4 regions of the Streptomyces sp. NBC_00876 genome follow, and region 1 is predicted to be linked to each of the others. Evidence: riboswitches for the same ligand, from Rfam matches in the RefSeq annotation. Region 1 holds a riboswitch; each other region holds the start of a gene.
The links. Region 1 has a riboswitch for cobalamin ahead of OG782_RS01975 (ABC transporter substrate-binding protein). Riboswitches for the same ligand answer to the same signal wherever they lie in the genome.

Region 1 (7,148 bases):
CGTTCCTCTGTACGGAGGTGGCGCACGGCAACGACGCCGCCGCCGTCGAGACGACCGCCACGTACGACCGGGAACGGGACGGATTCGTCCTGAACACCCCGGGACCCGGGGCGCAGAAGTTCATGCCCAACACCGGTCCGGCCGGCGGCCCCAAGACGGGGCTCGTCGCCGCCCGGCTGATCGTCGGCGGCACCGACCACGGGGTCTTCCTCCTCCTGGTGCCGCTCACCGACGACGTCCGCGCCCTGCCGGGGGTGCGGGTCCGCAGGCTGCCCGCGCGGATGGGCAGCCCCGTGGACCACTGCCTGACCTCCTTCGACCAGGTGTTCGTCGGTCGAGGCGCGCTGCTCGGTGGCGATCAGGGCCGGGTCGGCGACGACGGAGAGTTCCGCAGCGGCACCGCGGGCCGCAGGCGCCGCTTCCTCACCTCGGTGGCGCGCGTCACGGCCGGCCGGATCTGTATGAGCGCCAGTGCGGTCGGCTCCGCCCGCGCCACCCTGGCCGTCGCGGTGCGCTACGGCGGCCACCGGTACATCTCGGGGATCCGCCCGTCGCCGCGGGTGCCGGTGATCGCCCACCGCAGCCATCACGGCCCGCTGGCCGAGGCCATGGCCACCGTCTTCGCGATGAGCCTGCTGCACCGCCGGGTCCTCGCCCGCTGGGAGGCGGCGGCGGACCGGCCGGCCGCCGAACGCGAGGAGGTCCAGCGGCTGGTCGACATCGCCAAGGGGTGGATCACCTGGCAGGCCAGGGCGGTGATCGTGGAGTGCCGCGAACGATGCGGTGCGCAGGGCCTGCTGGAGCACAACGGCATGACCGAACTCGTCACCGGCGTGGAGGGTGCCATCACCGCGGAGGGTGACAACCTCGCCATCCATGTCAAGGCGGCCGCCGACATGGTCTTCGCCGCGGGGCCCGACACCCTGGCCGGTCCCGGTCCCGGTCCCGGTCCCAGTCCCGGTCCCGGTCCCGGCGCCGCACCGCTTCCCGGTGACCTCACCGATCCGAGGTTCCTCGCCGGGCTCCTGGCGCACGTGGAACGGACCTGGTTCGCGCGGGCCGGGGCGCGCATCGCACGGGCCGGGGACGGTGACCCGCTGGAGCGGTGGAACGCGGCCGCCGGACCCGCGCTGCGAGGGGTGGAGGCCCATGCGTACCGGCTGGCGGCCGACGCGTACGCGGACGCGGTCGACGCCCTGCCCGAAGGACGGGCCCGCGAGCGGCTGAGAGAACTGGCCCGGCTGTTCGCCTTGCGCTGGATCGAACGCAACACCGGTGACCTGCTCGTCGGCGGCCGGCTGACCGCGGAGCAGGCCGACGGGCTGGCGGAGACCGTCGAAGGGCTCGTCTCCGCCGTCGGCGCGCATCTGCCGGCCCTGGCCGAATCCTTCGCGATTCCCGAGGAACTGCTCGCCGACTGGCCCATCACGGGAGCCGGGTACATCGACGCGTACGACGACCCGGGCGCGTCCTGGCACCGGACGCGGAGCGGGACACCTGCCGGGGGTGAGCGATGAGGCGCACTGCGCGAAGGGCGCCGTCGCGGTGGTGCGGAACGCCGCAGTACATGAGTGAGGAATCGGTTCGCCACAAGAGGTGAACGGGTGGACGCCGCCCACGCGCGACGGCCTCGCGCGGGGGCGGCTACATCGGGCGCCATGCCGCCCGTCGGCCCCGTCGGCCCCCGGCGTCCCCGCCGGGCCGGGCACGACGGGGAGCCCGCAGCACCGGCCGCACCGCCGCTGAGCTGCGCAGAAGCTCGTGGTAGCGTGCCCGGAGCCAGTCGAACTCCACGTAGGGGTCAGGGAATCCGGTGCGAATCCGGAGCTGACGCGCAGCGGTGAGGGGGACGGGCGGGGCCACGGCCACTGGGAGACCCACGGTTTCCCGGGAAGGCGCCCCGTCCGCATGAACCCGAGTCCGAAGACCTGCTGGCACCCGCGGTCCGGGACCGGGCCGCGGAACTCCGTACACCGGGCCCCGCGCATGGGCCCAGAGACGCCGAGGTACTCCGTGCCGCCCATAGCCGGCCCCGCCCGATCCGCCGCCCTGCTCACCGCCTCACTCCTCCTGCTGACGGCCTGCGGCGGCGGTGCGGACAGCTCCGCCGCCAAGTCCCCGGGAGCCGACGGCTATCCGGTGACGCTGAAGAACTGCGGACGCACCGTCACCGTGAAGGCCGCCCCGCAGCGTGCCGTCCCCGTCGACCAGGGATCGGCCGAGATCCTGCTCTCGCTCGGCCTCGCGGACCGGCTGGCCGCCACGGCCACCTGGACCGACCCGGTCATGAAGGGCCTGGAGAAGGCCAACGCCGGCGTCCCGAGGATCTCCGACAACCGCCCCTCGTCCGAGAAGGTCCTGGACCAGGAGCCCGACTTCGTCAGCGCGTCCTTCGAGTCCACGCTGGCCAAGGGCGGCGTCGCTCCCCGGGAGCAGTTCGAGAAGCTCGGTGTCCCCACCTACGTCTCGCCCGCCGACTGCACCGCCAAGGACAACACCAAGGACGGCGACGGGGTCCGCACCGGTGCGCTGACCATGGACAGCGTGTACGCGGAAGTGCGCGACCTGGCCGAGGTGTTCGGCGTTCCGGAGCGGGGCGAGAAGCTCGTCACCGAGCTGCGCGCCCGGGTACGGAAGGCAGCGAGCGGCATCGACGCCTCCGGCGCCTCCCTCATGTACTGGTTCGCCAACTCCGAGGCCCCGTACCTGGCCGGCTGCTGCGGCGCGCCCGGCATCATCACCCGGGAACTCGGTGCGGAGAACGCCTTCGACGACACCCATGAGGAATGGCCGCAGATCAACTGGGAGACCGTCGCCGACCGCAACCCGGACGTGCTGGTCATCGGTGACCTGACCCGCAAGTCGCAGACCGCCGAGAGCGCCGCGAAGAAGATCGCCTTCCTGGAGTCCAACCCCGCCACGAAGAACATGGACGCCGTCCGGCACCAGCGCTACGTGCTGCTCAGCGGCCAGGCCATGAACCCGTCCATCCGGACGGTCGAGGGCGTGGAACTCGTCGCCGCGGGGCTGCGTACCTTCGGGCTCGCGGGGTGACGGACACCGGACAGGCCGCAGCGGTACGCGAGCGCACGCCCCCCACGGACGGTGGGCGCGGGCGTCCCGGCATCCGCTCCATCCGCGGCGGGCTCCTGTGGGCCGGCGGGCTCCTGCTGCTCGCCCTGTCCGTCGCGGTGGCCGTCACCATCGGTCCGGCCAGGATCTCCGTCGGCGACGTGCGGTCCACGGTCGCGGCCCACCTCGGGTTCGGGCAGTCGCCGCTGAGCCCGATCCGGGACGGCATCATCTGGAACCTCCGCATGCCCAGAACCCTGCTCGCCGCCGTCTGCGGCGCCGGGCTCGCGGTCTGCGGCACCGTCATGCAGTCCCTGCTGCGCAACCCGCTCGCCGACCCGTTCGTCCTCGGCGTCTCCTCCGGCGCCTCGACCGGCGCGGTCGTGGTCGTCGTCCTGGGGGCCGGCGGGGGAGCGGTGTCCCTGTCGGCCGGCGCGTTCATCGGGGCGCTGTGCTCCTTCGCCCTGGTCCTGCTGCTCAGCCACACACTCGGCGGCAGCACCGACCGTGTCGTGCTGTCCGGGGTCGCGGCCATGCAGCTGTTCTCCGCGCTCACCTCCTTCGTCGTGATGACCGCCGCCGACGCCGAGCAGACCCGCGGGGTGCTGTTCTGGCTCCTCGGCTCGCTCGGCGGCGTCGGCTGGAGCGACGTGTGGATCTGCTCCGCCGTGCTCGGGGTGACGCTGCTGATCTGTCTGGGCCACGCCCGTACGCTCGACGCCTTCGCCTTCGGCCAGGACGCGGCCGCCACCCTCGGTGTCCATGTCGGGCGCACCCGGATCGTCCTGCTGTGCACGACCGCGCTGCTGACCGCCGCGCTCGTGAGCTCGGCAGGCGCCATCGGGTTCGTCGGACTGGTGCTGCCGCACGCGGCCCGCGCCCTCGCCGGCGCCGGCCACCGCAGGCTGCTGCCCGTCACCGCGCTCGCCGGCGCCGTCTTCCTGGTCTGGGTCGACACCCTCGCCCGGACCGTCCTCGATCCGCAGGAGGTTCCGGTGGGTGTCGTCACCGCACTGATCGGGGTGCCCGCCTTCGTCCTGGTCCTCTACCGCACCCGGCGGGCCACATGACCGGGACCACCGCCGGCGGCCTGCGGGCCGACCGGGTCAGCCGGTCGGCGGGCGGCCGCCTCATCCTGGACGGCGTCTCGCTCGCCCCGCCGCCCGGCGCCACCATCGGGCTGATCGGCCCGAACGGCTCCGGGAAGTCCACCCTGCTGCGGATCCTGGCCGGAGTCCTGGCCCCGGACGCCGGTGCGGTCACCCTCGACGGCGATCCGCTGACCGCAGTGGGCCGTCGCACCGTGGCCGGAAGGGTGGCGGTGGTCGACCAGCACGCCGTCACCCAGGTCGAGCTGAATGTCGTGGACGTCGTACGCCTGGGCCGCATCCCGCACCGCCGCGCCTGGTCGGCGCCGACGGCCGCGGACGAGAGCGCGGTGCACGAGGCGCTGGAGCGGACCGGTCTGGCCGGACGCCGCGACCAGTCCTGGCACACCCTGTCCGGCGGGGAGCGCCAGCGCGTCCAGATCGCCCGGGCGCTGGCCCAGCAGCCGCGTGAGCTCCTGCTCGACGAACCGACCAACCACCTGGACATCCAGCACCAGCTGGAACTGATGTCCCTGGTCACCTCGCTGCCGCTGACCGCCGTCGTCGCCCTGCACGACCTCAATCTGGCCGCGATGTTCTGTGACCGGATCGTGGTGATGAACGAGGGACGGGTGGTCGCGGCCGGCACACCGGCGGAGGTGATCACCGAGGAACTCATCGCCGGCGTCTACCGGGTACGGGCCGTCGTGACACCGGACGGCCCGCAGGGCCGGCCCTCGGTGCGCTTCCGTCCGGAGCGGCCCTGACGTCCTCCCGGGGAACACGAGAGGGCGGACCCCGTGAGCGGGTCCGCCCCTCGCTTGTCCGGTGCGGCCGGACCGACGCGGTGCGCGGGGGTCAGCGGCGCCGGCCCTGACCGAACTCGCCGCCCATGTCCTTCCCGCCCATGTCCTTGCCGCTCTTGGTGGTGCCGTCCGCGTAGTCGATCTGCTCCTTGCGCAGTTCGGCGGAGACTTCCTTCTGCTCGGTCACCTTCTTCGTTTCCATCCGCACCCGCTCGACCGGCACGGTCTCCTTGCGCATCGTGGCGCGTTCCGCGTGCAGGGTGACCTCCACGTCCTGCTCGGTGATGTCCGCGCGGGCGGCCGCCTTGTCGCCCGGCTGCAGCGGTTCACGCACCACACGTACCTCTTCGTGCGAGACGGGCACGGTCCGGGTGACGTTCTCGGTGACGACGTACTTGTGCAGGCGGGCCCTGCCGCTCTCGTACTCCTCGGTGCCGATGTGCAGCTGTTCCTCGGAGCGGATCATTTCCTCCTTGCCGCCGACGCCGTCGGCGGCGGAGCGTTCGGAACCCGCTCCGGCCCCGACCAGCGGGCGGGCCGTGCCCGAGGTCTCGGTGTCCCGGTGCCTCCCGGTTCCGGCGCCCGCTCCGGCGCCCGCACCGGTCATGCCGGCCGCCGAGGTGCCCGGCGTGGTGCCGGCCACCTGCGTCCGGCCGGTCCCGGACGCGCCTGCCGCGCCCATGGCTCCGGCGCCCGCGGCCGCGCCGGCTCCGGCGGCGCCCATGGTGCCGGTCCCGGACGTGGTCGGCGCACCGGCACCCGCGGTGCCGCCGGCGTTCGCCCGGTCACCGAGTGCGGCCTTGGTGTTCCTGCTCAGGCCGTAGTGCCGGTAGAGCTCCTCCTCCTCGGAGACGGACAGGTGGGCGTCCGCGTCCACCCGCGGAGCTTCCTTCACCAGGTCCTTCGTATGCGAGATGTGCAGGTCGGAGCCCACGCGACGGGCTCCGGCGAGGGGCACGAAACTCTCCTTCATGCCGAACAGGCCGGTCTTCACCGTGATCCAGTCCGGTCGGCCGGTGTTGTCGTCGACATACACCCGCCCCACGTTGCCGATCTTCTCGCCCGCGGTGTCGTACACCGTCAGGCCGTCGAGCTCTCCGGAATCCGTGAAACCGTCAGCGGCTCCCATGACCGATTCCTCCTCGCCCGGGCGCGTCCTGTGGGTGGCTCCAGCAGGGGAGGCGCGTCCGGATTCCATCGCGCCTCACCCGGATGGACGCTGCAACCGCCCGGCCCCCGCAGGCCGGTCGCCGTACCCGTGCCGTGTCGGCGCAGGCCCCGCGCGACGCCGCTGCGGGGCCCGAATCCCGATTAGGCCAATCGAGTGAACGGGTCTGGGTGTGCCGCGAATCCGGCCGCCGGTGAGGGCGGGGGCGGCGGAGCGGGACGACCGGACGCGCGGCGCCCGGCAGCGGCCCCCTCTCGCGCTCGTCCGGCACCGGCCGCGGGGCGTGTGCGCCGGCCGCCCGGCACCGCCCCTGAGCAGGCCGTTGCCGCTGCGAAGCGAATTTCCGGGAAACCCTTGACACCCGCTGGGCGCAGCCGCATCCTTTCGCCAGAAATCGCAACGGCGTTGCGATTTCCGCACCGACAGACGGACGATGTGGACGAAGGAGGCCCGGCCCCATGGCTGAGCACGGCATGGACACCACCCCGGCCCCCGCCGCACAGCAGGCCCCCGGTGTCCTGCAGACCGTGGACCGGGCCCTGCTCGTCCTGCTCACCTTCACCGAGCAGCGGCCCGAGTGGGGCGTCAGCGAACTCGCCCGCCATCACGGCTGGGACAAGGCCGTCGTCCAGCGCCTGCTCACCACCCTGAGCGCGCGCGGCTTCCTGCTCTGCGACGAGCACACCCGCCGCTACCGCCCGGGTCCTGCCCTGTCCCGTCTGGCCCGGGTCAGCGAGCACAGCGGAGTACTGTCCTCGATCTGCCGGCCGATACTGGCCCGGCTGCTCCGCGAGACCGGTGAGAGCGTCGTCCTCAACGTCCCGCACGGCGGCAGCTACCGCTGCGAAGCCGCCGTCGACGGCACCGGACCGGTCCGCTACACGGCCATCATCGGCGCGGTCATGCCCGGCCACGCCGGAGCGTCCGGGCACACCATCTTCGCGTACCACCCCGAACGCGAGATCCGGCAGATGTTCGGCGCCACCGGACTGACGCGCTTCAACGACCGCACCA
Region 2 (7,148 bases), 5.3 Mb from region 1:
CCCAACGTCACACCCGTGCGGGTGGTCATCGCCCTCTGTCTCATCGCGCCGTTCGTGGCGATGCTCTGGGTGAGTTCGTACGCCAAGGTCGACCCGGCCTTCATCGGCATCCCGTTCTTCTACTGGTACCAGATGCTCTGGGTGCTGATCTCGACCGCGCTCACGATGGTCGCGTACAAGCTGTGGCAGCGTGACCAGCGCGCCCGCAAGGGGGGTGCGTCGGCATGAAGGACGGCGTGAACGGCGTCGCACTCGGCGTCTTCATCTTCTTCTTCCTGGCCGTCACGGTCATCGGCTTCATGGCGGCCCGGTGGCGCAAGGCCGAGAACGAGGCCAGCCTCGACGAATGGGGGCTCGGCGGACGGTCGTTCGGCACCTGGGTGACCTGGTTCCTGCTCGGCGGCGACCTCTACACCGCGTACACCTTCGTCGCGGTTCCCGCGGCGATCTACGCGGCGGGCGCGGCCGGCTTCTTCGCGGTGCCGTACACCATCCTGGTGTACCCGCTGATCTTCACCTTCCTGCCGCGCCTGTGGTCGGTGTCGCACAAGCACGGCTACGTCACCACCTCGGACTTCGTCCGCGGACGCTTCGGTTCCAAGGGGCTCTCGCTGGCGGTCGCCGTCACCGGCATCCTCGCCACCATGCCCTACATCGCCCTCCAACTCGTCGGCATCCAGGCGGTGCTGGACGTGATGGGCGTCGGGGGCGGCGAGAACACCCACTGGTTCGTCAAGGACCTGCCGCTGCTGATCGCGTTCGCGGTGCTCGCCGCGTACACGTACTCCTCCGGCCTGCGCGCCCCCGCGCTGATCGCGTTCGTCAAGGACGGCCTGATCTATCTGGTCATCGCCGTGGCGATCATCTACATCCCGATCAAGCTCGGCGGCTTCGACGACATCTTCGCCGCCGCGCAGGACAAGTTCGCGGGTCCGCCGGGCGGAAAGCCGACCGGTGCGCTCGCGCCCGGCGAGGCGGGCCAATGGGGATACGCCACCCTGGCCCTGGGCTCGGCGCTGGCGCTCTTCATGTACCCGCACTCGATCACGGCGACGCTCTCCAGCCGCAGCCGTGAGGTGATCCGCCGCAACACGACCATCCTGCCGCTGTACTCGCTGATGCTGGGGCTGCTCGCGCTGCTCGGCTTCATGGCGATCGCCGCCGGCGTCAAGGTGGACAACGGCCAGCTGGCGATCCCGCAGCTGTTCGAGACCATGTTCCCCGACTGGTTCGCGGGGGTCGCCTTCGCCGCCATCGGGATCGGCGCACTGGTGCCCGCCGCGATCATGTCGATCGCCGCGGCCAACCTGTTCACCCGCAACATCTACAAGGACTTCCTGAAGCCCGACGCGACGCCCGCACAGGAGACCAAGGTCTCCAAGCTGGTGTCGCTGCTGGTGAAGGTCGGTGCGCTCGCCTTCGTCCTCACCATGGACAAGACGGTCGCGATCAACTTCCAGCTGCTCGGCGGGATCTGGATCCTCCAGACGATGCCGGCCCTGGTCGGCGGGCTGTTCACCCGGTGGTTCCACCGCTGGGCGCTGCTCGCGGGCTGGGCGGTCGGCATGGTCTACGGGACGCTCGCCGCGTACGGGGTCGCGAACCCCACCGGAACCCAGAAGCACTTCGGCGGCTCCTCCAAGGAGATCCCGGGTCTCGGCGAGATCGGCTACATCGGTCTGACGGCCTTCGTGCTGAACGTCGTGGTGGTCGTCGTCCTCACCTTCGTCCTGAACGCCGTGAAGGCGCCCGCCGGGGTCGACGAGACCTCACCGGGCGACTACACGGCGGACGCGGGCGACCCGGGCGTGAAGACGGAGCTCCCGCCGGCCACGGCCGGGGCGCCGGGCGGTCACTGACCCCGGACGTATGGATCACGGGCCGCCGCACCCCTCCCCGCAGGGGTGCGGCGGCCCGTTCGCGTGCCGGGGAAATCCCTTGCGGTCGCGGCCCCCGCGTGCGGCAGACTCCGCGTATGGACATAACGATCCGGCCGGTCGAACCCGCCGAACACGCCCTCCTCGGCGAGATCACCGCCGAGGCCTATCTCGGTGACGGACTCCTGGACTACGGGGCCGACGACCCGTACCTGGTCAGACTGCGCGACGTCCCCCGCCGCGCGGCCGAGGCCGGGGTGCTGGTGGCGGCGGACGCCCGGGGCCGGGTCCTGGGCGGGGTCACCTACGCCCCGCCGGGCAATCCGTGGGCCGATATCGCGGCGCCGGACGAGGCCGAGTTCCGGATGCTCGCGGTCTCCCGGGAGGCCCGCGGGGCCGGGGCGGGCGAAGCGCTCGTACGGGCCTGCGTCGAGCGCGCGCGGGACACCGCGGGGGTCACGGGGATCGTCCTTTCGACGCAGCCGTCCATGCACGCGGCCCATAGGATCTATGAGCGCCTCGGCTTCGTCAGGACCCCCGAGAGGGACTGGAATCCCATCGATGACCTCAAGCTGCTGACGTACCGGCTGGAGCTCCGCCCCACGCCGTGACAGCGCTCTGAGATCTCGCACGACACAACATGTGGGGGCTGCCTCATCCGGCGGCCCCCACATGTATGCTCGTGCTCGTTGTCGCCGCAGGGAAATCCGGTGCGAATCCGGAACTGTCCCGCAACGGTGTATTCGGTGTGCTTTTGCACACCCGTCAGTCCGAGGACCTGCCGACAGCGCATCCGGCTCGACCGATCCGGATGCCCAGACGTCCGGGCCTCGTGGATGGGCCGGTGGACGCCGCACGGAGTGCCGCCCTGCCCGGGCCCGGCTCCGCCCGGCTGCCCCCGCTCCCCCGCCGGCCCCGAGCCGAGCGAGGGAGAGCACCACGTGACCATCGCGCCAGCCGATCCGGTTTCAGTGGCCGAGTCAACGGGAACCACGAGCGACGCACCGGGGACCGCACTGCTGCGGACCCTGACCGGCCTCACCGCGGATCTGCCCGACACCGACCCCGGACGGGTCGCCGCCGCCGCGCTGCGCGGCCGCAACGCCCGGTCGGACGAGGCCGAGCTGCGCTCGCTGGCCACCGAGGCCGCCGCGGGCCTGATCTCCGAGGACCCCGCCTACTCCCGGCTCGCCGCCCGTCTCCTCACCCGCACCATCGCGGACGAGGCGGCCGGACAGGGCGCGACGTCGTTCTCCGCATCGGTGGCCGTCGGACACCGCGAGGGCCTGATCGCGGACCGTACCGCCGAGTTCGTGACGCTCCACGCGGCCGCGCTCGACGCACTGGTGGCGCAGTCGCTCGCCGACGGCGCCGACGACCGCTTCGGCTACTTCGGGCTGCGCACCCTGCACAGCCGCTACCTGCTGCGCCACCCGATCACCCGCCAGGTCACCGAGACGCCGCAGCACTTCATGCTGCGCGTCGCCTCCGGGCTCGCCGAGGACACCTCCGAGCGCGCGCTGGCCGAGGTCGCCGCGCTGTACGGGCTGATGAGCCGGCTGGACTACCTGCCCTCCTCCCCCACGCTCTTCAACTCCGGTACCCGGCACCCGCAGATGTCCTCCTGCTATCTGCTGGACTCGCCGCTGGACGAGCTGGACTCGATCTACGACCGCTACCACCAGGTGGCGCGCCTGTCCAAGCACGCGGGCGGCATCGGCCTCTCGTACTCCCGTATCCGCGCCCGCGGTTCGCTGATCCGCGGCACCAACGGGCACTCCAACGGCATCGTGCCGTTCCTCAAGACGCTCGACGCCTCCGTCGCCGCGGTCAACCAGGGCGGCCGGCGCAAGGGTGCCGCCGCCGTCTACCTGGAGACGTGGCACGCGGACATCGAGGAGTTCCTGGAGCTGCGCGACAACACGGGCGAGGACCAGCGGCGTACGCACAACCTCAACCTGGCGCACTGGATCCCGGACGAGTTCATGCGCCGGGTCGACGCGGACGGCGTCTGGTCGCTGTTCTCCCCGGCCGATGTGCCCGAGCTGGTCGACCTGTGGGGCGACGCGTTCGACGCCGTCTACCGGGCGGCCGAGGCCAAGGGCCTGGCGCGCAAGACCATGCCGGCCCGTGAGCTGTACGGCCGGATGATGCGGACCCTCGCCCAGACCGGCCAGGGCTGGATGACGTTCAAGGACGCCTCCAACCGGACCGCGAACCAGACCGCCGAGCCGGGCCGCGTCGTGCACTCCTCGAACCTGTGCACCGAGATCCTCGAGGTCACCGACGACGGCGAGACGGCCGTCTGCAACCTCGGTTCGGTCAACCTCGGCGCGTTCGTCGAGGGCGGCACCATCGACTGGGAGCGTCTCGACGCCACGGTCCGTACCGCCGTGACCTTCCTCGACCGGGTCGTGGACATCAACTTCTACCCGACCGAGCAGGCCGGGCGCTCCAACGCCCGCTGGCGGCCGGTGGGCCTGGGCGCGATGGGTCTCCAGGACGTCTTCTTCCAGCTGCGGCTGCCGTTCGACTCCCCCGAGGCCCGCGCCCTGTCGACGAAGATCTCCGAGCGGATCATGCTCGCGGCGTACGAGGCGTCCTGCGACCTCGCGGAGCGCTCGGGCCCCCTTCCCGCCTGGTCCGAGACGCGCGCCGCCCGCGGTGTGCTGCACCCGGACCACTACGACACCGAGCTGAACTGGCCGGAGCGCTGGGACGCGCTGCGCGCCCGGATCGCGAAGACCGGGATGCGCAACTCCCTGCTCCTCGCCATCGCGCCGACGGCGACGATCGCCTCGATCGCGGGCGTGTACGAGTGCATCGAGCCGCAGGTCTCCAACCTCTTCAAGCGCGAGACGCTCAGCGGTGAGTTCCTCCAGGTCAACGCCTATCTGGTGGACGAGCTGAAGAAGCTCGGCGTATGGGACGCGCGGACCCGTGAGGCGCTGCGCGAGGCGAGCGGCTCCGTCCAGGGCTTCGCCTGGATCCCCGAGGAGGTGCGGGCGCTGTACCGCACGGCGTGGGAGATCCCGCAGCGCGGACTGATCGACATGGCGGCGGCCCGTACGCCGTTCCTCGACCAGAGCCAGTCGCTGAACCTGTTCCTGGAGACGCCGACGATCGGCAAGCTCTCCTCGATGTACGCGTACGCCTGGAAGCAGGGGCTGAAGACGACGTACTACCTGCGCTCCCGCCCGGCGACCCGGATCGCCCGTGCGGCGTCCGCCGCCCCGATTCCGGAGCAGGCGCCCGCGCCCGACGCGGACGCGATCGCCTGCTCCCTGGAAAACCCCGAGTCCTGCGAGGCCTGCCAGTAATGAGCACCGACAAGAACAAGAACCTGCTGGACCCGGGCTTCGAGCTGACCCTGCGGCCGATGCGTTACCCGGACTTCTACGAGCGCTACCGGGACGCGATCAAGAACACCTGGACGGTGGAGGAGGTCGACCTCCACTCCGACGTCGCGGACCTCGCCAAGCTCTCGCCGGGCGAGCAGCACATGATCGGCCGGCTGGTCGCGTTCTTCGCGACGGGTGACTCGATCGTCTCCAACAACCTCGTGCTGACGCTGTACAAGCACATCAACTCCCCCGAGGCGCGGCTGTACCTGTCGCGGCAGCTCTTCGAGGAGGCCGTGCACGTCCAGTTCTATCTGACGCTGCTCGACACCTACCTGCCCGATCCGGACGACCGGGCGGCCGCGTTCGACGCGGTCGAGGAGATCCCGTCGATCCGCGAGAAGGCGCAGTTCTGCTTCAAGTGGATGGACTCGGTCGAGAAGATCGACCGGCTGGAGACGAAGGCCGACCGCCGCCGTTTCCTGCTGAACCTGATCTGCTTCGCGGCGTGCATCGAGGGGCTGTTCTTCTACGGCGCCTTCGCGTACGTCTACTGGTTCCGCTCGCGCGGTCTGCTGCACGGCCTCGCCACGGGGACCAACTGGGTCTTCCGGGACGAGACCATGCACATGAACTTCGCGTTCGAGGTCGTGGACACCGTCCGCAAGGAGGAGCCGGAGCTCTTCGACGACGCCCTCCAGCAGCAGGTCACCGACATGCTGAAGGAGGCCGTCGAGGCGGAGCTGCAGTTCGGCCGCGACCTGTGCGGCGAGGGCCTGCCGGGCATGAACACCGAGTCGATGCGCCAGTACCTGGAGTGCGTCGCCGACCAGCGGCTCACCCGGCTGGGCTTCCCGGTGGTGTACGGCTCGGAGAACCCGTTCTCCTTCATGGAGCTCCAGGGTGTCCAGGAGCTGACGAACTTCTTCGAGCGCCGCCCGTCCGCCTACCAGGTGGCCGTCGAGGGCACGGTCGGCTTCGACGACGACTTCTAGATCCTTCAGATCCTCGCCCAGCTCCTGACGTACGGACGCCGTGCGGCCTTCACCGGCCGTGCGGCGTCCGCCGTTTGCGGGGGTTGCGCGCTCCGGCCCCGTTCCGCCTCCCGGAGCTGGCGGTCGATGCGGCGTTCGCGGGCGAGGCCGACCAGCGTCGGCGCCAGGAAGAGTGCGAAAACGACCGCTGTGCCCAAGTAGTTCAGGAATGTGTTCATGTCTCTACTGTCGTGGATTCCGGCCGGTCGCGGCAGTGGCAGGACTGTCATGCAGCATCGAATTACTGCCACACTGGGGACATGCTGAAGAATGTCGCGGCCCTGCTCCTCGATGAGGTCCACCCCTTCGAACTCGGCGTCCTGTGCGAGGTCTTCGGACTCGACCGCAGCGACGAGGGCCTGCCCGTGCAGGATTTCGCCGTGGTATCCGCCGAGGGTCCGACGCTCCGGACCCATGCCGGGTTCACCCTCACCACCCCCCACGGCCTCGACCGCCTGGAGGAGGCCGACCTCATCGCCGTCCCGGCCGGCAGCCGCTTCGGCGACCGGGAGTTCCCCGAGGCGGCCCTGGACGCACTGCGCCGGGCCGTGGACCGCGGAGCCAGGGTGCTGAGCGTCTGCTCGGGGGCGTACATGCTCGGCGCGGCCGGCCTGCTGGACGGCCGGCGCTGCACCACCCACTGGCGGCACGCCGACGAGCTGGCCCGCCGCTTCCCCCGGGCGATCGTCGAGCCGGACGTGCTGTACGTGGACGAGGGCTCCGTCATCACCTCGGCGGGCACGGCCGCGGGGATCGACGCCTGTCTGCATCTGGTCCGCCAGGCCTACGGGCCCGCCGCCGCCAACACCATCGCCCGCCGCATGGTGGTTCCGCCGCACCGCGACGGCGGGCAGGCGCAGTACATCCAGCGCCCGCTGCCCCGCAACCGCTGCGAC
Region 3 (7,148 bases), 1.4 Mb from region 1:
TCGACGGCCTCGGCGACCGCGGTGGACTCGATGTCCCGTGGGGCGGGGTGGACGAGCGACCAGGCGTCGAAGAGCGCCACCCAGCCGCGGAGCACGGCGGAGTCGTCGCGGTCCCAGGCGCGCAGCCGCCAGCCGGGCCGTGCGGTGTCGCCGTGCAGTTCCACGAGTCCGGCGAGGCGGGCCCGGTCCCAGCCGGAGCGCACCTGGGCCGGGGACAACTCCAGCGCCGCCGCGGCCCGTTCGAGGGCCTGGGCGGCCAGGGGCGGGGTGCCGGGGCTCGCACCGTCGGCCGCCCAGCGGGCGATCCGTACGGCGTCGGCCAGGGCGGTCCTGGCCTGACGGGCCAGTTCCGCGCGGGGCGGAGTGCCCTCGGGCGGGCGGGGCGCGGGCCTGGTGCGCCGGGTGATCACGGCCTTGCGGGCGGTGGCGAGGGGTCGCGGGCGGACAAGTCGCAGCCTGGAGTCGCGCGGGGTACGGGACGTCACGGGAGCAGTCTTGCCTCTGACGGCCCGAAAGCCCAAACGGAACCCGGAGCGCCGGTGCCGGAGGGTGCCCGCACCGGCCGGGACCAATCGGCCGAAGCGGCACATCGGCTCACATCAGGGGCGTGAGGAAGCGGCGCAGCGTCTCTTCGTAGCGGGCCGGGTCGGCGTTCCACATCGCCGCATGCGGAGCCTGGGGTACGGAGTGCAGGGCGACCAGGTCCGGCCGGTGGGCGGCGAGCTGCCGGGACGGCTGCCAGGGGGCCAGGGTGTCGTCGGGGCCGTGGAAGATCAGCACCGGGACATGCAGTGTCCGGGGCAGGGATGTGTCCAGGAGCCTGGCTCCGCGCAGTCCCGTCTGTCCCTGGGCGGCGCGGACGGCGAGGGGCAGCAGTGCGGACGGGACGCCCCGGGCGGCGGCCAGGGCGCGCAGGGTGGTGGCCCAGTCCAGCACCGGGGAGTCGAGGACGAGGCCGCAGATCCGGTCCCTGAGCGCGGAGTTGGCGCAGGCGTGCAGGGCCATCGAGGCGCCGGTGGACCAGCCGTGCAGGATGACCTTCTCGGCGCCGTAGCGCACGGCGAAGCGGATGGCGGCGTCCAGGTCGCGCCATTCGGACTCGCCGAGGTGGGAGAGTCCGTCCGGGGAGCGCGGGGCCCCGGCGTCGCCGCGGTAGGCGAGGTCGAGCACCGGCAGCTGCTGTCCGTGCAGGAAGCCCATCACGTTCAGCGGGTGTTCCCGGGTGGTGCCGATGCCGTGCACGGTGATGACCCAGGTGTCACGGGGCCCGGGAACGAACCAGGCGGGCAGGCCGCCGAGTTCGCCGGGGATCTCCACCTCGCGGAAATCGAGGCCGAGGGCCGTGGCGGGGTCGCCGCTGTACAGCTCCGGGGTGAAGCGGACCTGGGCCCCGGGGAGCAGGGTGCCGCGGCTGACGCGTTCCAGCCGGCGCACGACGGTGTCGGGGGCCTGGTGGGCCTGGTCGATCACCGGTCCCACGACGGCGTGGACGTCGTCGCCCACCAGTCCGTAGGTACCGGGGCGCAACGACGTGAAGGACCGGGTCAGGGTGACCTGTCCGGCCGCCGTCGCATGCACGGTGAGCCTGCGGTCTGCGGGGAGGGGACGTCCGGACGGCGCCTTGAGGGCGACGTCGCCGGCGTACCGGCCGGCCGCGACCGCTGCCGCACCGGCGCCGAGGATGGTGGTGACGACTGCTGCCGTCGCTTTAGCCGGGCGCACGGCTTCAGTGTCCGGGGCGCCACCGCACGCTGCCAGCGGACGGGGGCCGTCCGGGGAGGGGGCCGTCCGGCGGGCGGTACGGCAAGGGGCGTCCGGTGCGGAGCCCACACGGCCGGAGCCCACACGGCCGGAGCCCACACGGCCGAGGCCCACACGGCCGGAGCCCGCCGGGCAGCGGCAGGCCGAGGCCGGGTCCGGACCTGATTCAGCCGGGCTGCTGCCCGTATCCCTTCAGCGCTTCCTGGACGTCGCCCAGCTGGTCCGGTGTCAGCAGGGCCGGGGAGCGGCCGGGCACGGAGCTCGCGGCCAGCCAGACGCGGCAGAGCCATTCGAGCTGGGCGGTGCGGTCGTACGCCTCGTCGAGGGTGGCGCCGTAGGCGACCGTGCCGTGGTTGGCCAGCAGACAGCCCGTCCGGTCGCGCAGGGCCGTGAGCATGTTCCCGGCCAGCTCGTCGGTGCCGTACCGGGCGTAGGCGGCGACCCGGACGGGGCCGCCCAGCATCGCGGCGGCGTAGTGCACCGACGGGACCTCGGCGACCAGGGTGGAGACGGCCGTGGCATGCACCGCGTGGGTGTGCACGACGGCGGCGGCGCCGGTGTTCCGGTAGACCGCGAGATGGAGCGGGAGCTCGCTGGTGGGGGCCAGCTCGCCGAGGACCCGGTTGCCTTCCAGATCGACGCCGACGGCGTCCTCGGGCCGGAGCCTGTCGTACGGCACTCCGCTCGGGGTGACCAGGACGGTCGCGCCGACCCGCGCCGACACGTTGCCGGAGGTGCCGACGACGAGACCCTCGGATGCTGTCCTGCGGGCCGTGGCGACGACCGCGCCCCAGGCCTGTTCGATCGAATCCCGCCGCTGCTCGCTCATACGAAGATCCTTTCAACGGATGAGCGACACCTTGCCACCCCTCCCGCGAAGGCCCGCCCGAACCCCGGATTCCGGGCCCACACCGGCCTGTGCCGGAATCGCACCACCGGCCGACACCCGAACAGGGCAGTGGCACTCCGGTTGGGGTCACCACAACGCCCTTCCCAGTTCATCTTCCGTTCACCCAGATTGCCTACGGTCCACGTGCCACTGACGTCGAACGATTGCCTGGGTAAATGGAACACATCACGCTGCTGCTCGCGATTGTGATCGTGACAGCTCTAGTGTTCGATTTCACGAACGGTTTCCACGACACCGCCAACGCGATGGCCACCACCATCTCGACCGGTGCACTCAAACCCAAGACAGCGGTGGCCATGTCCGCCGTTCTCAACCTCGTAGGCGCGTTCCTGTCGGTGGAGGTCGCCAAGACGATCTCCGGCGGGATCATCAACGAAGACGGGCTCAGAACCGAGGTCATCTTCGCGGCCCTGGTGGGCGCCATCCTGTGGAATCTGCTGACCTGGCTGGTCGGACTGCCCTCCAGCTCCTCCCACGCACTGTTCGGCGGCCTCATCGGCGCCGCGGTGATGTCCGCGGGCTGGTCGTCGGTCGACGGCGGCACCGTGGTCACCAAGGTGCTGCTCCCCGCGGTCGCCGCGCCGGTCGTCGCCGGTCTCGCCGCGCTGCTGGCCACCAAGCTCACGTACCGCATCGGCGGGAAGATCCGCAGCGACGCCCAGGGGAAGGCCACCGCCAAGGGCTACCGCGCCGGCCAGATCGCCTCGGCCGGGCTGGTCTCCCTCGCCCACGGCACCAACGACGCGCAGAAGACCATGGGCATCATCACGCTCGCCCTGGTCACCGGCGGCGTCCTGGCCCCCGGCTCCAACCCGCCGGTCTGGGTCATCGTGAGCGCCGGCCTCGCCATCGCGCTCGGCACCTACCTGGGCGGCTGGCGCATCATCCGCACCATGGGCAGCGGCCTGACCGAGCTGAAGCCGCCGCAGGGCTTCGCCGCCCAGACCAGTGCGGCCACCGTCATCCTGGCCTCCTCGCACCTCGGCTTCTCCCTCTCCACCACCCAGTCCTGCTCCGGCGCCGTGATGGGCGCGGGCCTCGGCCGCAAGGGGGGCGTGGTCCGCTGGTCCACCGCCACCCGGATGTTCGTCGCCTGGGGTCTGACCCTGCCGGCCGCCGGACTGGTCGGTGCGGGTGCCGAGCTCCTCACCAAGCAGGGCACCTGGGGCGTCGTGGTCGTCGCGGCGCTGCTCATCGCCGGCTCCGGAGCGATCTGGATGCTGTCGCGCCGCAAGCCCGTCAGCCACGAGGACGTCGCCCCGGCCGGTGCGGACGCCGAGCCCGCGGGGGTCGTCACCACGGCCATCGCGGCCGTCAGCCCGCCGCCCACCGCGGCCGCCCAGACCACCCACGACCTCACGGCCACCATCCCGGCCCCGGCCGGACCCGTCTCCGACCCGGCCCGACCCGCCACGGTCTAAGAGCCTCCGGTAAGGACAGATCATGCACATCGACTGGGCCGCCCTCGGCACCGTCTTCGGCGTCTCTCTCGTCGCCACCGTCGCGCTGGTGGGCCTCTTCACCCTCGGCATCGTCGGCCTCTCCAAGCAGCCCGAACCGGCCGCGCAGGGCGGTTCGGCGGGCGGATCGCTCATGCTGGCCCGTGCCGGCGCGTACGTCTGCTTCGGACTGTGCGCCGCGGCGGTGGCCTACGGCATCTATCTGATCGTCGCCTGACGCCACACCCGCCCCATTCCGCTCGTACGCATCGGGCCGGACACACCTCGTGTGTGTCCGGCCCGATGTGTGTCTGCGCACACTGCGCCGCCGCAGGTCAACGGCAAGTTGACGGGTGTTCGCGGAGCGTGGTGGACTGCCGGAGCCATTACGGCGACAGCAGAGGAAGCCGGTGCGAATCCGGCGCGGTCCCGCCACTGTCACCGGGGAGCAGTCCCCCACCCGTACGTCACGGTCCACGCAAGCGGGCTGGAAGACCGGGGGAACTGCGGATCCGGAAGCCAGGAGACTCTCGTCGCCGGTCACGTCGAACCAGGGCGCGGACCCTGAGTGAGGACATATCGTCATGCCCGCCTGCCGTGCGTCCATTCCTGTACCGCTTCTGCCAGCAGTTGCCCGTACGAAGGTCCTTCGAGGCGTAACGGCCGGCTGAACCGTGCGTGCCGATCGCATTTTCGCGTACGGCGCCACGGCCGGTCTGATCGGCGATCTGCTGCTCGGTGATCCCCGCAGGGGGCACCCGGTCGCCGCCTTCGGGCGGGCCGCGGCAGGCGTCGAACGCCGTCTGTGGCGCGACCACCGCGGGTGGGGCGCACTGCACACCCTGATCTGCGCCGGAGGCGCCGCCGGGGGCGCAGCGCTGGCCTCCCGTGCGCTGCGCCGCCACCCCGCCGCGTCCGTCGCCCTGACCGCCGCCGCCACCTGGTCCGTCATCGGCGGTACGTCGCTGGGGCGCGAGGCCCGGGCCATCGGTGGCGCGCTCGCCGCCGGGGACATCGACCTGGCCCGTGAGCGGCTGCCGCATCTGTGCGGCCGCGACCCGCACTCCCTGGACGGGCCGCAGATCGCCCGTGCCGTCGTGGAGTCCGTCGCCGAGAACACCTCGGACGCCGTGGTCGGCGCCCTGGTGTGGGGCGCGCTGGGCGGGGTCCCCGGACTCGTAGGCTTCCGGGCCGCCAACACGCTCGACGCGATGGTCGGCCACAAATCGCCGCGCTACCGGCGCTACGGCTGGGCCTCGGCGCGCCTCGACGACGTCGCGGGCTGGCCGGGCGCCCGGCTGACGGCCCTGCTCGCCGTGGCCGCCGGGGGGCGGCCACGGGGAGCGGTCCGGGCCTGGCGGGCGGACGCGGCCAAGCACCCGAGCCCCAACGCGGGCCCGGTGGAGGCCTCGTTCGCGGGCGCCCTCGGCGTACGGCTCGGCGGGACCCTCGCCTACGGCGGCCGGGTCGAGCACCGGCCCGTGCTCAACGGGGAGACCGGCCGGGCGGTGGAGAGCGCGGACATCGAACGCGCCGTACGGCTGTCGCGCCGGGTGAACGCGCTGGCCCTCGGCGTGAGCGTGGCGGCCCGCCTGGGCATCGGCCTCGCGGCACGGCGCATCGCGGGCTCCCGCACCCCGGGGGCCACCGGCGCAGCGCCCCGTACCGCAGCGCCCCGTACCGCAGGACCTCGACTCTCTGGACGGAGACGGACATGAGCGGTGGACTACTGGTCGCCGGGACCACATCGGACGCGGGCAAGAGCGTCGTCACGGCGGGCATCTGCCGCTGGCTGGTGCGCCGGGGCGTGAAGGTGGCGCCCTTCAAGGCGCAGAACATGTCGCTCAACTCCTTCGTCACCCGCGAGGGCGCCGAGATCGGCCGCGCCCAGGCCATGCAGGCCCAGGCCGCCCGGGTCGAGCCCACCGCCCTGATGAACCCGGTCCTGCTCAAGCCCGGCAGCGACCGCTCCAGCCAGGTCGTCCTGATGGGGCGCGCGGTCGGCGAAATGAGCGCCCGCGGCTACCACGGCGGCCGGCAGGAGCAGCTTCTGTCCACCGTCGTGGACTGCCTGGAGCAGCTTCGGGGCACGTATGACGCAGTGATCTGCGAGGGGGCGGGCAGTCCGGCCGAGATCAATCTGCGGCGCACGGACATCGTGAACATGGGCATCGCACGGGCGGCACGCTTCCCGGTGGTGGTCGTCGGCGACATCGACCGCGGCGGGGTCTTCGCCTCGTTCTTCGGTACGACGGCGCTGCTCGCGGCCGGGGACCAGGAGCTGATCGCCGGCTATCTGGTCAACAAGTTCCGCGGCGACGTCTCCCTGCTGGAGCCCGGCCTGGACATGCTGCTCGACCTGACCGGACGGCCGACGTACGGGGTGCTGCCGTTCGCCCACGGCCTCGGCATCGACGAGGAGGACGGGCTGCGGGTCTCGCTGCGCGGCACCGTACGGGAGTCCGTCGTCGCCCCGCCGCACGGCGAGGACATCCTGCGCGTCGCCGTGTGCGCCGTGCCGCTGATGTCGAACTTCACCGATGTCGACGCGCTCGCCGCCGAACCGGGCGTCGTGGTGCGGTTCGTGGACCGCGCCGAGGAACTGCACGACGCGGACCTCGTCATCGTGCCCGGCACCCGCGGCACCGTGAAGGCGCTGGCCTGGCTGCGCGAGCGCGGGCTCGCCGACGCGCTGCAGCGGCGCGCCGCCGAGGGACGCCCCGTCCTGGGCATCTGCGGCGGCTACCAGATCCTCGGCGAGCACATCGAGGACGACGTGGAGTCGCGCGCCGGGAAGGTCGACGGACTCGGACTGCTGCCCGTGCGCATCCGGTTCGACCGCGAGAAGACCCTCGCCCGGCCGGCCGGCGAGGCGCTCGGCGCCCCCGTCGAGGGGTACGAGATCCATCACGGCGTCGCGGACGTGCGCGGCGGCGAGCCGTTCCTCACCGACGGCGGCGGGCAGCGTCTCGACGGCTGCCGCTCCGGAGCCGTGTGGGGCACCCACTGGCACGGCTCGCTGGAGAGCGACGCGTTCC
Region 4 (7,148 bases), 7.4 Mb from region 1:
CGCTGGAGTCGCTGGCCGCCGAGGGGAACCCGGAGGCGGTCAGCCAGCTCATCACGCACGTCCAGCGGGACCTGGTGCAGGATGACCACGAGACACAGATCGCACTGCTGTCGCCGTACGCCGACGCCCACGAACAGGCCGCCGACGCCCTCGCGGACGCGTTGGCATCCGCCGGGCGCCACGACGAGGCGATCGCCGTTTGGACGCGCCTAGCGACGGGCGGCGACGGGGAGGCCGCGCGGAACGCCGCCGAGGCGCTGCTGACGGCCGGCCGGCGGGACGAGGCACTCGCCCTACTGCGGGAGGGCGCCGGCCGGGACTCCGGCGTACGGGACAATCTCGTCGCCCTGCTCCTCGACGACGGCACGGCGAACAGCGCCGCCGAGGCCGAACGCGTGCTGCGGGCCTGGTCGGCCGAGAACCCCGACGACTTCACCTGCGAGCAACTACGCGTGGACCTGCTCGTCGCGGCGAGCCGCCTCGACGAACTGGAGGACATGGCGGTCGACGGCTCGGAGGCCGCCAGGCGCTTCCTGACCAGCCACTGGCGGGAACACGCCGCCGAGAACCCGGGGATTGTCGCCCACGCGTCGGCCGTCTGCGCGGCCTGGAAGCCCTCGCCGTACGGACCGTGGGCCGAGATGCACCTGTACGAGGAACTGGGCATGGTGGAGGCGGCGCTTGACGTCGCGCTCGCTTTCGAGCGTGACCACGGCCACAACGACGACCTCGACACCGTCGTTGCGTCGATGCTCGTGGACGCCGGCCGGTGGGACGAGCTGACCGCCCGCGCGGAAACGGGGAACTGGCGTGCCCAGGATCGGGTGGCGCTCACCCTCGCCGAGCAGGGACGGATCGCCGAGATCGAGGAGCGCGCGGCCCTCGGTGATCTGCCTGCCCGCTCGTACCTGTCCGATCACCTGGAGCAGAGCGGCCGCGTGGACGAGGCCATCGCCCTCTGGCGCCACGCCATGGCCGCGGGCGAGGACGACGGCAGGAGGCGGCTGGTCAGCCTGCTCGAACGACATGGCAGGGACGTGGAGTTGCTGGCGCTGCTCCGCGAGGAGACCAGGCCCCTGGGCAAGTACGACGCCCGGCGGCTCGCCGATCTGCTGGGCAAGGCCGGCCGTCTCGCCGAACTGGCGGACCGAGCGGCGGCGGGTGACTACTACGCGGACGCGGAAGTGGTCAACCATCTCGCGGAAAGCGGCCACGTCGATGAGTTGTGCCGCCGCGCCGTCGCGGGCAGCGGCAGCGCCACGCGCGCCCTGCTGTACCTGGCCGACCAGGAACCGGAGGCCGCGCCGGGACTGCGCGGCCTCATGGAGTACGGCCTGCGGCTCGACGGCACGGTGGCCGCTCCGGGTGAGCCGGGCCAGGACGGTGTCCTGTGCGGGTTCGGCTCGCCGGCCTGAGCATGGGGCGGGGTACGCGGAGTGGGGACGCCGGTCCAGCAGGAGACCTTCTCCTGAGGCACTCTCAGTCGCCTCCAGACCTCCCCCGCCCACAGTGCGACGCAGGCATGGTCGAGTACGCCTCGAAAGCCAAGAACCCGTAAGAACCCGCAGCTCAGCGCACGCGCCCCCTGGGCTTCAAGGGCACCGGGGGCAATGCTGGGGCAGGGATCGGTGCACCGTCATAGCCACGTACAGTGCCGAACCGGCCACCGTTCATCCAGTCCTCCCGCGCCTGAGTGATCTCGTCCTGGTTCCTGGCCACGAAGTTCCACCACATGACGATCTCCTCCTCGAAGGGTTCACCACCCAGAAGCATCAGACCCGCGTCGGACTCCGCACGCAGAGGGAGTTCGGCGCGGCCGCAGCCGAGGTAGAGCATCGAGCCGGCCTCGACGGGGACGCCGTCGACCTCCGCCGCGCCGGACATCGACAGCACGGCGTACTCGAAGTCGGGGTCCAGCGGGAGCCGCGCCTCGGCGCCCCGGCTCAGGGCGAGGTCGGCACCGACGATCGGGGTGTAGGCGGTGCCGGGCGAGGTGGCTCCGTCCAGTTCGCCGAGGATCACCGTGGCCGTGAGGCCGGGGGCGGTGACGGTCGGCAGGTCGGTGTGGTGCTGGAAGTGCGGTTCGACATCGCGGTGGGCACCGGGGAGCGCGACCCAGAGCTGGGCGCCGTGCAGCAGCGCGGCATGCGGCTTGGGGCTCTCCTCGGAGTGGCTGATCGCGCGGCCCGAGGTCATCAGCCCGAGTTCGCGCGGGCGCACCGTCTGAAGGCTGCCGAGGCTGTCGCGGTGCAGGACCTCCCCCTCGTGCAGCCAGCTGACCGTCTGCAGGCCCATGTGGGGGTGGGGTGGCACCTGCATCCCGGGTTCGTCGGCGATGTCGTCGGGGCCGTAATGGTCGACGAAGGCCCAGGCCCCGACCATGCGACGGCCCAGGTTGGGCAGCAGTCTGCGGACCTCGGTGGACTCGCCGAGCCGGACCCGGCGCGGGGTGAGGAGTTCACGTACCGGTTCGGCGACGACGAAGCCCCGCCCTCCGCAGACGGAGGGCACAGCCTGGCGATCGAGATTGCTCATGGCGCTCAACCTATTCCTGTGCGAGTCCGGGCGTGCGGCACCCACGCCGAATATTTAGTGGAATGTTAAACTACCTCTGGGTGTTGTGGCCCTTGGACGCGCACGGGACCGGCCCGGCGGGCACCCTCGACCGAGGAGGTCACATGAGCGACACGTACTACGAGTTCGGTACCGCCGCAGAGCGCTGGGAGCGCGCTCAGTTCTTCTTCGAGTCGAAGGAGTACACGACCGCGGCCCGGATTCTGGGCGGGCTCGTCGAGGAGGTCCCGGAGCAGGTCGCACCGCGGCTGCTGCTCGCCCGGGCCTACTACCACTCGGCGCGGCTCGGCCGGGCCGAGGCGGAACTGCGGGCGGTACTGGAGCGCGACCCCGTGGAGCACTATGCGCGGCTGATGCTCGGCCGCACGCTGGAGCGGCAGGGCCGTCGGGCCGAGGCGGGCACGCAGCTGCGGATGGCGGCCGCGCTGTCCGGCGACTTCGGCCCCGGCAGCGGTGTCCGGGCCGCCGTCCCCGGTGGCAGCGCGTAACCAACGGCCCGGTGGCGGCGCGCAGCCGGCAGCCCCGTGGGGGCGTGCAGGCAACAGCCCCGTGGCGGCGTGCAGCCGGCCTCTCCGACGGGCCGCACCCGGATATCCGGGTGCGGTCCGTCGGCGCCCCGTGATACTCCACTCGACCATGAATGCACTTCGAACCACCCGTCTGCTCCTGCGCCCGATGGGCGTCGCCGACGCCGAGCAGATCATCGCGGGCGCGCCCGCGAACGGGGCGTCCTGGGCTCCCGGGTACCCCTCCCCCGGTGACCGGGCGGCGGCCACCCGATTCCTCGGGGCCTGCGCGGACATCGGAGACCCGAGCCCGTTCGGTTCGTACGAGATAGCGCGCCGCGAAGACGGGCTGGTCATAGGCGGGATGGGTTTCCACGGGGCGCCCGACGCGCAGGGGCACGTCACGATCGGCTACGGGCTCGCGCCTTCGGCCCGCGGCATGGGGTACGCGTCCGAGGCACTTCGCGCGCTGCTCCACTTCGCCCGGGACCGCGGCGTCGTCTGCGTGCACGGGGACACGGACCTCGACAACATCGCCTCTCAACGTGTGATGACCGCAGCCGGCATGCACCTCGTCGACGAGGACGCGCAGCTGAAGCACTACCGGATCGACTGGGACGGCTCCACCGGGCAGCAGTGACCGGAGACGGTACGCGGCAGAGCCCGCCGGGGGCCTCCCGGCGGGCTCTGCCGTTGCGCACTCGCCCGGCGCGGCGCCACGTGACCGCGCCGCACCATACGCACCTGTCCGCGCCGCGATTCCGCACCGGCCGGTGCGGAATCGGCCGGCCGGTGGGGCGGGGGTCAGCCCACGGCGGTGGCGGCCCGCTTCACCTCTCCGTTCCCGGCGGTGACCGCGGCGGGCCTCGGCACCAGCAGTCGTTCGGTGAGATAGCCGAAGAGCAGACCGAAGGTGGTCCAGAGCGTTACCTGGACCGCGAGCGTGGCCAGCCGGAACTGCCACAGCAGGGTGGCCGGGAAGTCCTTTCCGACCTCGTTGAACGACGGCAGGAACGCATAGGAGAGGCCGATCAGCAGCACATAGCCTGCCGCCGCGGCGATCGTCGCGTTCCAGTGGCCGAGGCGAGGGGCCAGCCGCTTGCCGAGGATGACGGCGGCCACGGCCAGCAGCACGCTCAGGGCCACCATCAGGAAGAACAGCGCGGTGCGTTGGCCGATCGTGTCGGGGTTGCCGACAGCCGGCGGATTGGCCGGGTACTTCAGGAACGGCACGATGTACACGGCCAGCAGGGCCGCCCCCGAGATCAGCGCAGCCGTGGCCCGCGGGCCGAACCGGCCCATCCGGCCGAGGGCGTAGCAGAAGACGAGTGCGGCGATGCCGCCGATGGCCACGCCGAAGACGAGCACACCGGTGGCCAGGCCGGCCGTGGACTGCATGGTACGGCTGACGAGTTCCTCGCCGCCGCCGTGGTCGTGGCTGTGCGCCTCTTCGAGGGCGATGGCCGCGTCCACCCGGGACTCACCGAGGAAATAGGCGACGAGCAGCGCGAGCGCACCCGCGACGAGGCCGGCCAGCATGCCGCGGACCAGCAGGGCTCTGACAGATATGGAGTTCATGAGGGATTCCCCTGGATCAGCCGGATGGATCAGTGGCAGGGGAAACCGAGCAGGTGGCGCCCGTCGTGGACCCACTCGTGCACGCCTTCGCCGGAGATGAGCGCGGTGGCGCCCTGCTCGGCGCCGACGAAGTAGAGCAGGATCAGCATGACGATGCCGAAGAGGACCGCCCAAGGGGCAATGGCCTTCAGCGAGATGGGGGTGATGGCGGGTGCGCCGGTGGCGGGGGCAGCAGTCTGTGCCATGGCAGAACCTCCTGTGGGAACACGCGTCCCGATCGTGGTGCCTGAGACGAAGGTGCTGGGTCTGACTTCCCGCACAGGTACGGGTTCACAGTGGCGCGACCGTGCCGGATTCTCACCGGACTTCCGTCACACCCTCGTCATGTCGTCGCGACCATACCGCCTGGACGCGGACGCCGCCATGGTGCCGCCGAGGGGGCCGCGGGCCCCGGATGCCATGGTGTGCTTGGCCAAGTGGCCACAGTTCAGGGAGTTGAGAGCGGTCTTGACGGTACGGGTGATGTTGATCTCACCGGCGATGAACGCCGCGTTGCGCGAGGCCCGGTTCGCGGGTGATGCCCCGCTCGACGAGTCCGGGCTCCGGCAGGCCCGGGCCGCGGCGGAGGCGGTACCTGACGCGGACCTGATTCTGCACGGGCCCTCCGGACGCTGCGCCCTGACGGCCGACGCACTGGGGCTCCGGTCGACTGCCGACAACGCCCTCGGTGACTGGGAGTTGGGCCGGTGGACCGGCGCACGGCTGGAGGAGGTGGCTGCGCGCGAGCCGGACGAGGTGGCTGCGTGGCTGGCCGATCCGTCAGCCACGCCGCACGGCGGAGAATCGCTGCTTGACCTGTGTGCCCGAGCGGGCACCTGGCTCGACTCGCTGCACGACAGTGACGCGGGGCGGGTACTGGCGGTGGTCGAGCCTGCCGTGGTGCGGGCCGCGCTCGTTCAGGCGCTGGCCCTGCCGCCGCAGGCATTCTGGCGTCTCGATGTGGCCCCGCTGACCCTGACGGAGTTCAGTGGCAGGTCGGGGCGGTGGAACCTGCGCTGCGGCCGGCCGCTCACGGCGGAAGCGGCCGCCTGAGCCGCGGACGGAGCGGGGGAGAAGCCGGAGAAGCCCCGGTGCGCGTCGGGCTCCTCGTCGAGGTGGGGACTGGATCCTGCTCGTACCGCCTTTGCGGACCGAGCAGCTGCCGGTCGCAGGTGATTTCCCCGGCATCGTCAGGCGGGGTGGTGAGGGCAACCGGGTAGGTTCCGGCCATGGTTGATGACTGGCGGACGGACCGGATCGGTAGTGCCCTGCGAGGCGAGAACCCCGCAGTCCTGCGGCGCTTGAACGCGGGGTTCGCGGCTATCGGCGATGTGCAGTTCCTCCCGGGCTACTCAGTGCTCCTGGTGGACGATCCCGAGGTGGAAAGACTGTCGGACCTGCCCGTGGAAAAGCGGCTGGCCTTCCTGTCCGACATGGATCAACTCGGAGAAGCAGTCGAGCGAGCGTCCCGTCGCATGGATGCGGCCTTCCGGCGGGTCAATCTGGAGATCCTGGGCAATACCGACGGGTTCCTGCATGCGCACGTATGGCCCCGGTTCGACTGGGAGCCGGCCGACTTGGTGCGAAGGCCGGTATGGCTCTATCCCCACGACAGGTGGACCGACCAGCGGTACTCACTCGGTCCGCAGCACGACTCGCTGCGCGAGGCGATCGGGGAAGAGCTGGACCGGAATGCAATTCCGGTCACAGCACCGGCGGCGGTGCCTAACCCCGGTACGTCTCCAGCAGCCGGAGCCAGATCTCGCTGATCGTCGGGTAGGCCGGGACCGCGTGCCAGAGCCGGTCGAGGGGTACCTCGCCCGCGACCGCGACGGTCGCCGAGTGCAGCAGTTCACCGATCCCGGGGCCCACGAAGGTGACACCCAGCAGGATCTCCCGGTCGAGGTCGACGACCATGCGGGCCCGGCCCCGGTAGCCGTCCGCGTACAGGCCGGCACCCGCCACTGCCCCGAGGTCGTGGTCGACGGCCCGGACCCGGTGGCCGGCCCGTTCCGCCTCGGCGAGGGTGAGGCCTACCGAGGCTGCCTCCGGGTCCGTGAAGACGACCTGGGGGACGGCCGCATGATCGGCAGTCGCTGCGTAGGGGCCCCAGCGGTCGTCCTCCCGGAGCGGTACACCCTGGGCGCGGGCGGCGATCGCGGCCCCGGAGATGCGGGCCTGGTACTTGCCCTGGTGGGTCAGGAGCGCGCGGTGGTTCACGTCGCCGACGGCGTAGAGCCATGTCGTGCCCTCGACCCGGCAGCTGTCGTCGACGGTGAGCCAGGAGCCCGGCTTCAGGCCGACCGTCTCCAGGCCCAGGTCGTCGGTGCGCGGGGCACGGCCGGTGGCGAAGAGGACCTCGTCCGCCTCGACGCGTTCGCCGTTGTCGAGCTCCACGGTGACCGGTCCGTCCGGGTCGCCGCGCCGTACCGAGGTGACCGAGACGCCGGT

Region 2: it holds a riboswitch for cobalamin, as region 1 does, so the genes downstream of both, OG782_RS25310 (ribonucleoside-diphosphate reductase subunit alpha) here and OG782_RS01975 (ABC transporter substrate-binding protein) in region 1, are expected to answer to the same signal.
Region 3: it holds a riboswitch for cobalamin, as region 1 does, so the genes downstream of both, OG782_RS08045 (cobalamin biosynthesis protein) here and OG782_RS01975 (ABC transporter substrate-binding protein) in region 1, are expected to answer to the same signal.
Region 4: it holds a riboswitch for cobalamin, as region 1 does, so the genes downstream of both, OG782_RS34420 (CbtB-domain containing protein) here and OG782_RS01975 (ABC transporter substrate-binding protein) in region 1, are expected to answer to the same signal.

What each region holds. Positions count from the first base shown of each region.
Region 1 is NZ_CP108800.1:421,059-428,206, reverse strand. It holds gene OG782_RS01980 (acyl-CoA dehydrogenase) at 1-1,517, shown strand, start outside; cobalamin riboswitch at 1,764-1,951, shown strand; gene OG782_RS01975 (ABC transporter substrate-binding protein) at 2,014-3,054, shown strand; gene OG782_RS01970 (FecCD family ABC transporter permease) at 3,126-4,142, shown strand; gene OG782_RS01965 (ABC transporter ATP-binding protein) at 4,139-4,927, shown strand; gene OG782_RS01960 (PRC and DUF2382 domain-containing protein) at 5,019-6,095, opposite strand; gene OG782_RS01955 (IclR family transcriptional regulator) at 6,593-7,148, shown strand, end outside.
Region 2 is NZ_CP108800.1:5,718,822-5,725,969, reverse strand. It holds gene OG782_RS25325 (DUF3311 domain-containing protein) at 1-228, shown strand, start outside; gene mctP (monocarboxylate uptake permease MctP) at 225-1,859, shown strand; gene OG782_RS25315 (GNAT family N-acetyltransferase) at 1,976-2,488, shown strand; cobalamin riboswitch at 2,547-2,678, shown strand; gene OG782_RS25310 (ribonucleoside-diphosphate reductase subunit alpha) at 2,819-5,197, shown strand; gene OG782_RS25305 (ribonucleotide-diphosphate reductase subunit beta) at 5,197-6,213, shown strand; gene OG782_RS25300 (hypothetical protein) at 6,219-6,431, opposite strand; gene OG782_RS25295 (helix-turn-helix domain-containing protein) at 6,513-7,148, shown strand, end outside.
Region 3 is NZ_CP108800.1:1,826,650-1,833,797, forward strand. It holds gene OG782_RS08020 (hypothetical protein) at 1-410, opposite strand, end outside; gene OG782_RS08025 (alpha/beta hydrolase) at 595-1,722, opposite strand; gene OG782_RS08030 (class II aldolase/adducin family protein) at 1,928-2,590, opposite strand; gene OG782_RS08035 (anion permease) at 2,827-4,092, shown strand; gene OG782_RS08040 (hypothetical protein) at 4,115-4,348, shown strand; cobalamin riboswitch at 4,510-4,640, shown strand; gene OG782_RS08045 (cobalamin biosynthesis protein) at 4,785-5,828, shown strand; gene OG782_RS08050 (cobyric acid synthase) at 5,825-7,148, shown strand, end outside.
Region 4 is NZ_CP108800.1:7,870,962-7,878,109, reverse strand. It holds gene OG782_RS34445 (hypothetical protein) at 1-1,415, shown strand, start outside; gene OG782_RS34440 (pirin family protein) at 1,570-2,535, opposite strand; gene OG782_RS34435 (tetratricopeptide repeat protein) at 2,679-3,062, shown strand; gene OG782_RS34430 (GNAT family N-acetyltransferase) at 3,211-3,720, shown strand; gene OG782_RS34425 (CbtA family protein) at 3,885-4,658, opposite strand; gene OG782_RS34420 (CbtB-domain containing protein) at 4,688-4,903, opposite strand; adenosylcobalamin (AdoCbl) riboswitch at 4,949-5,042, opposite strand; gene OG782_RS34415 (histidine phosphatase family protein) at 5,181-5,750, shown strand; gene OG782_RS34410 (diadenosine tetraphosphate hydrolase) at 5,927-6,466, shown strand; gene OG782_RS34405 (dihydrolipoyl dehydrogenase family protein) at 6,423-7,148, opposite strand, start outside.